DNA from 2 places in the Mumia flava genome. Region 1 is predicted to be linked to the other one. Evidence: riboswitches for the same ligand, from Rfam matches in the RefSeq annotation. Region 1 holds a riboswitch; the other holds the start of a gene.

The links. Region 1 has a riboswitch for thiamine pyrophosphate ahead of thiO (glycine oxidase ThiO). Riboswitches for the same ligand answer to the same signal wherever they lie in the genome.
Region 2: linked by a shared signal. The riboswitch ahead of thiM (hydroxyethylthiazole kinase) and the one ahead of thiO (glycine oxidase ThiO) in region 1 are both predicted to bind thiamine pyrophosphate.

Annotation. Positions count from the first base shown of each region.
Region 1 is NZ_PGEZ01000001.1:1,280,436-1,285,860, reverse strand. Features, by position in the region: gene CLV56_RS06090 (thiazole synthase) at 1-713, opposite strand, end outside; gene thiS (sulfur carrier protein ThiS) at 719-919, opposite strand; gene thiO (glycine oxidase ThiO) at 916-2,127, opposite strand; TPP riboswitch at 2,129-2,236, opposite strand; gene groL (chaperonin GroEL) at 2,473-4,104, shown strand; gene CLV56_RS06070 (FMN-binding negative transcriptional regulator) at 4,238-4,894, shown strand; gene CLV56_RS06065 (GNAT family N-acetyltransferase) at 4,860-5,393, opposite strand.
Region 2 is NZ_PGEZ01000002.1:777,936-783,360, forward strand. Features, by position in the region: gene CLV56_RS17745 (TenA family protein) at 1-309, opposite strand, end outside; gene thiD (bifunctional hydroxymethylpyrimidine kinase/phosphomethylpyrimidine kinase) at 306-1,106, opposite strand; gene thiE (thiamine phosphate synthase) at 1,103-1,750, opposite strand; gene thiM (hydroxyethylthiazole kinase) at 1,759-2,550, opposite strand; TPP riboswitch at 2,541-2,632, opposite strand; gene ilvC (ketol-acid reductoisomerase) at 2,829-3,857, opposite strand; gene ilvN (acetolactate synthase small subunit) at 3,935-4,471, opposite strand; gene CLV56_RS17775 (acetolactate synthase large subunit) at 4,468-5,425, opposite strand, start outside.

The DNA.
Region 1 (5,425 bases):
ATCCGCCCTGCGAGCTTCGCATCCCGCCCCGCCCGCACCGCGGAGGCGACCGCGGTCGCCATCCGTACGGGATCCTCCGCCCGGGTGATCGCGGTCGCCGCGAGGACGGCGTCGCAGCCGAGCTCCATCGCGAGCGCCGCGTCGGATGCGGTCCCGATCCCGGCGTCGAGCACGACCGGGACGTCGACGGCGTCGCAGATGGCAGCGATCGCTCGCGGGTCGGTGATCCCGAGTCCGGAGCCGATCGGTGCTCCGAGCGGCATCACGGTCGCGCACCCGAGGTCGGCGAGCCGGCGTGCGGTGACCAGGTCGGCGTTGGTGTACGGGAGGACGGTGAAGCCGTCGCGGACCAGCGTCTCGGCCGCGTCGAGCAGCTCGACGACGTCCGGGAGCAGGGTGTCGTCGTCGGCGACCACCTCGAGCTTCACCCAGTCCGTCCCGAGCGCCTCGCGGGCCAGGCGGGCCGTGAGGACGGCCTCGCGCGCCGTGTGGCACCCGGCGGTGTTCGGGAGGATGCGTGCGCCGTGGTCGCGAACCACCTCGAGGATCGATCCTGGCGAGTCGGGACCGACCCTGCGGATCGCGACCGTGACGAGGTCGGTGGCGCTGGCGGCGAGGCAGGCGGCGAGGACGCTCGGCGACGCGATCCCGCCCGTGCCGAGGAACAACCGGCTGCGCAGCGAGGCGCCGGCGATCTCGAGGTCGTCGGACATCGCGCTCACCCGCCCTGGACCGCGGTGACGACCTCGACCTCGGACTCCTCGTCGACGATCGCGGACTCCCACGTCGACCGTGGCACGACCGCTCCGTCGACGGCGACCGCGACGTCACGGCGCGGCAGCGCGAGCGCGACCAGAAGGTCGGCCACGGTGATCGGGGTGGCGAGGTCGCGGTCCTCGCCGTTGACCTGGACGCTCATCGTTCTCCTCGGGTTGCGGGACTGGGGGTAGGGCTGGCGGCCGTGCGCCGGGCGATGCGCCGCGGGTCGGCTTCGGGCATCGGATCGGGTCGCCCCTCGACGTGCGCGACGATCGCGTCGGCCGTCAGGGGCGCGAGGAGGACGCCGGAGCGGTAGTGGCCGGTCGCGACGAGCAGTCCGTGCACGTCGGCCGGTCCGACGAGCGGAAGGTTGTCCGGCGTCCCCGGTCGCAGCCGCGCGACCGCGTCGGTGAAGCGGCAGCCCCGCAGCTCGGGGACGACCTGGACCGCGACCCGCAGCAGGTCGTGGACCGCCTCCACGGTCACGTCCTCGTCGTACCCGACCTCCTCGGTCGTCGCGCCGACGACGATCTCGCCGTCGTCGCGCGGGACCAGGTACACGCCCGTGCCGCGCACGAGCGCCCGGACGGTGTGCTTCAGCAGTCCCGCGCCGCCCCGTACCCGCAGGATCTGACCCTTCACGGGCCGGACCGCGTCTGCGAGGGCGGGCGGCACCCCGGTCGTCTCACGCAGCCGCGCCCCACCCGCGGCGACGACCACGTCGGCGCGATGCGTACGCCCGTCGGAACGGGTCCTGACCCCCTCCGCCGTGCCGTCCGTGGTGACCACGTCGGCGTGGTCGGCGACCAGCTCGACGCCGCGTGCTCGGACCGCCTCACGGAGTGCGGCGGTGAGGCGCCGGTTGTCGACGCTGTGGTCACCCGGCACCGCGTACGCGCCGTGGAGTGCCGGGTGGAGCGCGCCCTCGCGCCGCCGGAGCTCGCGCCGCCCGACCGGCTCGACCGCGATCCCGTGCCGCCGCATCAGCGCGACCGACCGCTCCACGTCCGAGGCGTCGTCGCCGGTGGCGGCCGCGAGCAGCGTCCCTGCTCGACGAAGCTCGGGATCCTGCCCGCTCGTCCTCCCCAGGTCGGCGGCGAACCGCGGCCACCGCCGGAGCGAGCTCGTCCCGAGCGCCAGCAGCGCCTCCTCGCCGAACCACGCCTCGCCCCCCGGCGCGAGCATCCCGGCCGCGGCCCAGGACGCGCCCTGCCCGGGTGCGGGGTCGAACATCGTCACGTCGTGCCCGTGCTCGGCCAGCCGCCAGGCGCACGACAGCCCGACGATCCCGGCGCCCACCACCGCGACCGACGTACGGCTGCGCCCGGCGGGTGAGCGCGGGCGAGAACCCGCCTGGGTGGGGGACACCGACGGCGACACTCCGACTCCCTTCGCCGGCATGACCCGGATCAGGTTCGGCGGTCGGGGCGGCGTCAGCCCCCTCTCAGCCCGTGCCTGGGCTCCCGCGTGGACGTGAGGCACCCTAGGAAGGCGAGGCGTGCCGGGTCAAACCCGGACGGCCCACCTTTGCACTCGTCAGGTCCGAGTGCTAAAACTGGACTTAGCACTCGTCTCGTACGAGTGCTAGGTACGAATCGGGTCAGACCGATGAGGCTCGAAGGTCGCGGCGAGAAGGGATCGTCGCGGACGCGGGCCGTCCGTCGCGGGCATCGCCTGGCCCATCCACCTCTACGCGGAGGAATCGCGGGAGACATGCCGAAGACCATTGCATTCAACGAGGAAGCCCGGCGCGGCCTCGAGCGCGGGATGAACACCCTCGCCGACGCCGTCAAGGTGACCCTCGGCCCCAAGGGCCGCAACGTCGTGCTCGAGAAGAAGTGGGGCGCCCCCACGATCACCAACGACGGCGTGAGCATCGCCAAGGAGATCGAGCTCGAGGACCCGTACGAGAAGATCGGTGCCGAGCTCGTCAAGGAGGTCGCGAAGAAGACCGACGACGTCGCGGGCGACGGCACGACCACGGCGACCGTCCTGGCGCAGGCGCTGGTCCGTGAGGGCCTGCGCAACGTCGCCGCCGGCGCCAACCCGATCGCGCTGAAGCGCGGCATCGAGCAGGCCGTCGAGGCGATCAGCGGTCAGCTGCTCGGGATGGCCAAGGACATCGAGACCAAGGAGCAGATTGCTTCGACGGCCGCGATCTCCGCTGCTGACACCGGCGTCGGCGAGATCATCGCCGAGGCGATGGACAAGGTCGGCAAGGAAGGCGTCATCACCGTCGAGGAGAGCAACACCTTCGGGCTCGAGCTCGAGCTCACCGAGGGCATGCGCTTCGACAAGGGCTACATCTCGCAGTACTTCTACACCGACCCGGAGCGCATGGAGGCGGTGCTCGAGGATCCCTACATCCTCATCGTCAACTCCAAGATCTCCAGCGTGAAGGACATGGTCCCGGTCCTGGAGAAGGTCATGCAGTCGGGCAAGCCGCTGCTGATCATCGCCGAGGACATCGAGGGCGAGGCGCTGGCCACCCTGGTCGTCAACAAGGTCAAGGGCACGTTCAAGTCCGTCGCCGTCAAGGCTCCGGGCTTCGGTGACCGCCGCAAGGCCATGCTGGCCGACATCGCCATCCTCACCGGTGGCGAGGTGATCAGCGAGGAGGTCGGTCTCAAGCTCGAGAACGCCGACCTGTCGCTGCTCGGCACGGCCCGCAAGGTCGTCGTGACCAAGGACGAGACCACGATCGTCGACGGCGCCGGCTCGGACGACCAGATCGCCGGTCGCGTCAACCAGATCCGTGCCGAGATCGAGAACTCCGACTCGGACTACGACCGCGAGAAGCTCCAGGAGCGCCTCGCCAAGCTGGCCGGCGGCGTGGCCGTCATCAAGGTCGGCGCGGCCACCGAGGTCGAGCTCAAGGAGCGCAAGCACCGCATCGAGGACGCCGTTCGCAACGCGAAGGCCGCCGTCGAGGAGGGCATCGTCGCCGGTGGCGGCGTGGCGCTCGTCCAGGCGACCGCCGCGGCGTTCGAGAAGCTGGAGCTCGAGGGCGACGAGGCCACCGGTGCCCAGATCGTGAAGGCGGCGGCCTCGGCCCCGCTGAAGCAGATCGCGGTCAACGCGGGCCTCGAGGGCGGCGTCGTGGCGGAGAAGGTGTCCGGTCTCGCGGCCGGCCACGGTCTCAACGCGGCCACCGGCGAGTACGTCGACCTGATCGCCGAGGGCATCCTCGACCCGGCCAAGGTGACCCGCTCGGCGCTGCAGAACGCCGCGTCGATCGCGGCGCTGTTCCTCACCACCGAGGCCGTCGTCGCCGACAAGCCCGAGAAGGCTGCTCCGGCGATGCCGGACGGCGGCATGGGCGACATGGGCGGCATGGGCTTCTGATCGCCTGATCGGAACCCGAGCGCACGCTCGCAGCACGGAGCCCCGCCGGTCCTCACGGATCGACGGGGCTCCGTCGCGTCCGGCCCTCCCCTGCCGGCCCTGCCCCGTCCGTCCCGCCGCGTACCGTGGTCGCATGTACGTGCCCCGCCCGAACGCGCTGGACGATGCGGCCGAGATCGATGCCCTGGTCGCGGCCGTGGGCGCCGGGGACCTGGTCACCGTCGACGCGGACGGTCGTCCGCAGTCGACGCTGCTGCCGGTGCTGTGGCTGCGTGAGGAGTCCCGGGTCGTCGCCCACATGGCGAGGGCCAACGCGCACTGGCGCACGATCGTGGACGACGCCGCGGCGCTGATGGTCGTGAACGGTCCTCAGGCGTACGTGTCGCCGTCCTGGTATGCGACGAAGCGCGAGCACGGCCGCGTGGTCCCGACCTGGAACTACTCGGCCGTCCACCTGCGCGGCACCGTGAGGGTCCACGACGACCCCGACTGGGTCCGCGACGCCGTCACGCGGCTCACCCGGCACCACGAGAGCACCCGTACGCCCGTGTGGGACGTGACCGACGCGCCGGACGCGTTCGTCGACCAGCAGCTGCGGGCGATCGTCGGGGTCGAGATCCAGGTCGACGCCGTCGAGGCGAAGGCGAAGCTGAGTCAGAACCGCTCCGAAGCAGACCGTCGCGGCGTCGTGGAGGGGCTGCGCGGCGAGAGCGCGGCCGCCGCCGCCGAGGTCGCCGACGCGATGGCGGCCGGGCTCACCACACGTCACCGCGACGCCAGTCGCAGCTGATGGGCGCGCTCGCGTCCAGGACGTGGCCACAGGGCAGGACGAACACCGACCCGTCGTCCTCCGGCGTCCGCACCGCCGAGCCGTCGGGCCGCACCACGGACGTCGGCCCGCGCCACGGGATCCACCCGGCGGCGCCGTAGAACGGCAGAGCCAGATCGGTCGACGCGAGCGCGCCGAGGTCGTAGCCGTCCTCGATCAGGCGGGCGACCTCGCCCATGAGTGCGGTCCCGAGGCCGCGCCGGCGCCGCGTCGCCGCCACCGCCACACCCTCGACGTACCCGGTGGCGTACGAGCGGGTGCCGATCCAGAGCGTCCGGGTGACGACGGACGCGTGCCCGAGGAGCACGCCCGAGCGGTACGCGAGCACGTGGGTGCCACCGAGGGTGTGCTCCCAGTCCTCGGCGCCGAGATCGCCGTCGAAGCTGCGGACGAGGAATGCGCGGATCTGGCGCAGCGCGGAGCCACCGAGGTCCTTGGTCGCCCGAGTCTGGAGCTGCACAGACCGAGCGTAGGTGCGTCGCTCGGCGCGCG
Region 2 (5,425 bases), on a different contig from region 1:
CGCAGCGTCGGGCGAGTCGGGATCGATCCCGAGCGGTGCGAGGAACTGCTGGTGCAGCAGCCGTTCGGCGTCGACGGCCTCCGCGGCGGCGCGGGCCAGGTCCGCCGCGAGTGCGGGTTCGCCGGCGCGGGCCGACAGCATCGCCAGCGTCCCGGCGTACGACGCGAGGTAGTGCGCGTCGTCGAGCAGGTAGCGCGTGTAGACCTCGGTCGGCAGCGTCCCGTCGGCCAGCCCGCTGACGAACGGGTGGGCGAGGATCGCGTCGTACCAGTCCGCGACCTCGTCCCAGGCGTCGGCCGAGAAGCTCATCGTGTCCTCCAGAGGTGGTCGACGGGCCCGTGCCCGTGCCCGATCTCGAGGTCGGCGCCGGCGTCCAGCGCGCCGTCCAGGTAGTCCTTGGCGGCCCCGACGGCGTCGCGCAGCGCGAGGCCCGAGGCGATCCCGGACGCGATCGCCGACGACAGCGTGCAGCCGGTGCCGTGGGTGTTGCGGGTCGCGACCCGCGGCGACGCGTACGCCCGCACGCCCGCGGTGTCGGCGAGCACGTCGACGCTCTCGGGACCGCCGAGGTGGCCGCCCTTGACCAGTGCCGCTGCGGCACCGGCCTCGCGCAGCGCCCGGGAGGCCGCGCCCAGGTCGTCGACGCTCCGCGCCGGCGCGACCCCGGCGAGCACCGCGGCCTCGGGGACGTTCGGGGTGACGACCGTGGCCCTCGGCACGAGCCGGTCGCGGATCGCCTCGACCGCGTCCTCCGGCACGAGCCGGTCCCCCGACGTCGCCACCATCACCGGGTCGAGCACGACGGGGACGTCGGTGCCGGCGAGGACCTCGGCGACCGCGTCGACGACGTCGGCCGTGCCGAGCATGCCGATCTTGATCGCGCCGACCTCGAGGTCGTCCAGCACCGCGCGGACCTGGTCGGCCACGAACGCCGGCGGGACACCGTGGATCCCGGTCACGCCCCGGGTGTTCTGGACGGTGAGCGCGGTCAGCGCCGCTGCGCCGTACACCCCGAGCGCCGTGGCGGTCTTGAGGTCGGCCTGGATCCCGGCTCCGCCCGACGGGTCGGAGCCGGCGATCGACAGCATCACGGGCACGCTGGTCATCGCATGCTCCTCTCGTCCAGCGCGGCATCCACGACCCGGCGCAGCCCGATCGCGGCGCCGTACGGGTCGGGGGCGGCGCAGATCGCCGACACCACGCAGATCCCGTCGGCACCGGCGTCGATCACCGACGCGGCGTTGGTCGCGTCGATGCCGCCGATCGCGAGCAGCGGCACCTCGGGCGGTACGGCGTCGCGCAATCGGCGGACGCCGTCGAGCCCCCACGGCGCGGTGGTGTCGGGCTTTGTCGGCGTCGGCCAGACCGGGCTCACCGCGAGGTAGTCGGACGCGGCGAGCGCCTCGGCGTCGTCGAGCTGCGCGAGGTCGTGCAACGACCAACCGATCACGCGGTCGGGGCCGAGCGCTTCACGGGCGGCCGCCGGGTGCAGGTCGTCCGGGCCGACGTGCAGCCCGGCGCCCTCGACCGCCAGCGCGGCGTCGATGTCGTCGTTGACCACGAACGTGGTGCCGATCGGAGCGAGCCGCTCGGCCGCCTCAGCGGCCCGCCGTACGCGCTCGGCGGGCGATGCGCCCTTGAGCCGGAGCTGGATCGTCGCCGCACCGCCCAGCGCAGCCTGCTCCAGCACGTCGATCAGGTCCGAGCCTAGCGGGACGTCGCCCGAGACCAGGTAGAGCCGCAGGTCCATCGCGCGGCTCAGCGGGCCGCGACCGCGGCGGCCTCGTCGGCGCTCAGCGTCGACAGGGCGTCCAGCAGCCGCCAGCGCAGCGAGCCGGGCCCCTCGGCCTTCTCGCCGGCCTTCTCGACGGCGGCCGACAGGATCGCGAGCGCCGACGCGGACGCCTCCAGCGCGTCGTCGTGGACCGCGCAGCACGCGGCGACCAGCGCGCTCGCCGAGCAGCCCAGCGCGGTGATCATCGGCGCCCTCGGGTCACCGCCGGTGATCGTGACCGAACGGGTGCCGTCGGTGACGAGGTCGGTGGCGCCCGTCATCGCGACCACCGTGCCAAGCTTGGACGCGAGCGCCTCCGCGTCGGACCGTACGTCCTCGACCGCCGCGTCGGCGTCCACGCCGCGTCCGGCACCGGCCGAGGTGGCGATCGCCAGGATCTCGCTGGCGTTGCCGCGGATCACCGCGGGGTTGTGCTCGAGCAGCCGGTCGACCGTGTCGCGACGGAAGGTGGTGGCGCCGACCGCGACCGGGTCGAGGATCCACGGCGTCCCGTCGGCCTCGGCCTGCGCGACCGCGGCGAGCATGCCGTCGACCCACGGGTCCGACAGCGTGCCGATGTTGGCCACCACGGCGCCGGCGATCCGGGCGAACTCGCCGGACTCGTGCGCGTCGTGGACCATCGCCGGCGAGGCGCCGGCGGCGTTCAGCAGGTTGGCCGCGATGTCCATCGACACGTAGTTCGTGATGACCTGCACCAGCGGTGACGTCTCGCGCAGACGCGTGTGGACGTGGGCGACGGTGGATGGTTCGAGCATCAGTGGCTCCCTCTCGCCGGCATGACCCGGATCAGGTTCGGCGGGTGTGTTCTCAGCCCTGCGGGCACCCCGGCCATCGACTTCGCCGCCCACCCTACCGCCCGCACCACCCCGTACCCAGCCCACCCATGCGACCGCGATTCGTCGAGTTCCGGCGCGAATCGCAGGCGCAGATCCGACCGCAACTCGACGAATCGCGGTCGGGACGTACGGCGGCCCGGGCACCTGCCGTACGCAGGGGTGCCCGGGCCGTCGAGGAGGTACGGAGCCGCGTCGCGTCAGCGGGCGGCGGTGCCCTCCGTGTAGTCGTCGTCGGTGCTCTTCACCCACGCCATGAGCTGACGCAGCTCGCGGCCGGTGGCCTCGATCGGGTGCTGCTCGCTCTCCTCGCGGAACTTCTTGAACTCCGGCGCACCGGCGTCCTGATCGGCGATGAAGCGCTCAGCGAACGCGCCGCTCTTGATGTCGTCGAGGACGTCCTTCATGGTGTCCTTGACGCGGCTGTCGATGACCCGCGGGCCCGACACGTAGTCGCCGTACTCGGCGGTGTCGGAGACCGACCAGCGCTGCTTGGCGATGCCGCCCTCGTACATCAGGTCGACGATCAGCTTGAGCTCGTGGAGGCACTCGAAGTACGCGACCTCGGGCTGGTAGCCGGCCTCGGTCAGCGTCTCGAAGCCGGCCTGGACCAGCGCCGACATGCCGCCGCAGAGCACGGCCTGCTCGCCGAAGAGATCGGTCTCGGTCTCCTCGGTGAACGTGGTCTTGATGCCGCCGGCACGCAGACCGCCGATCCCCTTCGCGTACGAGAGGACGAGCGGCCAGGCGTTGCCGGTCGCGTCCTGCTCGACGGCCACGAGCACCGGGACGCCACGGCCCTCGACGTACTCGCGACGGACCAGGTGGCCCGGGCCCTTCGGGGCGATCATGCCGACGTCGACACCGGCCGGGGGCTTGATGTAGCCGAAGCGGATGTTGAAGCCGTGTCCGAAGATCAGCGCGTCGCCGTCGTTGAGGTTCGGCTCGACCGACTCGGAGTAGAGGTTCCGCTGGACGTGGTCCGGCGCCAGGATGACGATCACGTCGGCCTCGGCGGCGGCCTCGGCCGGGGTGAGGACCCGCAGACCCTCGGCCTCGGCCTTGTCGCGGCTCTTCGATCCCTCCGGCAGGCCGACGCGGACGTCGACGCCGGAGTCACGCAGCGACAGCGCGTGGGCGTGGCCCTGGCTGCCGTAGCCCAGCACGGCCACGCTCCGGCCTTGGATGACGCTCAGGTCGGCGTCGTCGTCGTAGTACAGCTCAGGCACGGGTTGGCTCCTTCTCGTTGTGCCGGTGGGTCTTCGGGTGCCGGACCGGACAGGCCGGTACGGCGGGGTGCGTCGGCTCAGGCGGTCTGGGTCGACGACGGCGTGACCGAACGCAGGGCCCGGTCGGTGATCGAGCGGCCACCACGGCCGATCGCCACGCGTCCGGACTGCGCGATCTCGCGGATGCCGAACGGCTCGAGCACCCGCAGCATCGCCGCGAGCTTGCCCGGGTCGCCGGTCGCCTCGATCGTCACGGCGTCGGGCGCGACGTCGACGACCTTGGCGCGGAACAGCTGGACGGTCTCGAGGACCTGTCCACGGGTCTGGGAGTCGGCCCGGACCTTGATCAGCATCAGCTCGCGCTCGACGGCCGACTCCGGCTCGAGCTCGACGATCTTGAGGACCTGGACGAGCTTGTTGAGCTGCTTGGTGACCTGCTCGAGCGGGAGCTCGTCGACGTTGACCACGATCGTCATCCGGGAGATCTCCGGATACTCGGTGGGGCCGACCGCCAGCGACTCGATGTTGAACCCGCGCCGCATGAACAGGCTCGACACACGAGCCAGCACACCGGGGGTGTTCTCGACCAGGACGGACAGGGTGTGGGTGCTCACAGCTCTTCCTCTCCGAAGTCGGGCGCCATGTCGCGCGCGATCTGGATCATGTCGTTGCTGACGCCGGCGGCGACCATCGGCCACACCATCGCGTCGCGGTGGACGACGAAGTCGATCACGACGGGGACGTCGTTGATGGACATCGCCTTCTCGATCACCGCGTCGAGGTCCTCGGCGCGCTCGCAGCGCAGGCCCACGCACCCGTACGCGTCGGCGAGCTTGACGAAGTCCGGGATCCGGGCGGCGTCGGGACCGGTCTGGAGGTCGGTGTTGGAGTAGCGGCCGCCGTAGAACAGCGTCTGCCACTGCCGGACCATCCCGAGCGAGGAGTTGTTGATGACCGCGACCTTGATCGGGATCCCCTCGAGGGCGCAGGTGGCCAGCTCCTGGTTGGTCATCTGGAAGCAGCCGTCGCCGTCGATCGCCCAGACCGGCTCGCCGGGTCGCGCGACCTGGGCGCCCATCGCGGCGGGCACGGAGAAGCCCATCGTGCCCATGCCGCCGGAGTTGATCCAGCGGGCCGGGCGCTCGTGGTCGAGGAAGTTCGCGGCCCACATCTGGTGCTGACCGACGCCGGCGGTGAAGGTCACCTCGGGCCCCGACAGCGCGCTGATCCGCTCGATCACCTGCTGCGGCGCGAGGCCGCCGTCCTCGGCCGGCTCGTAGCCGAGCGGGTAGCGCTCGCGGATCCCGGTCGTGTACGTGCGCCAGGACGCGTAGTCGGCGGGGTTGTCGGCGTACTCGACCTGCAGCGCGACGACGAGGTCGGCGATCACCTCGCGGCAGTCGCCCACGATCGGGACGTCGGCGACGCGGTTCTTGGAGATCTCGGCCGGGTCGATGTCGGCGTGGATGACCTTGGCGCCCGGGGCGAACGACGACAGCTCGCCGGTCACCCGGTCGTCGAAGCGTGCGCCGAGCGAGATCAGCAGGTCGCTCTTCTGGAGCGCGCCG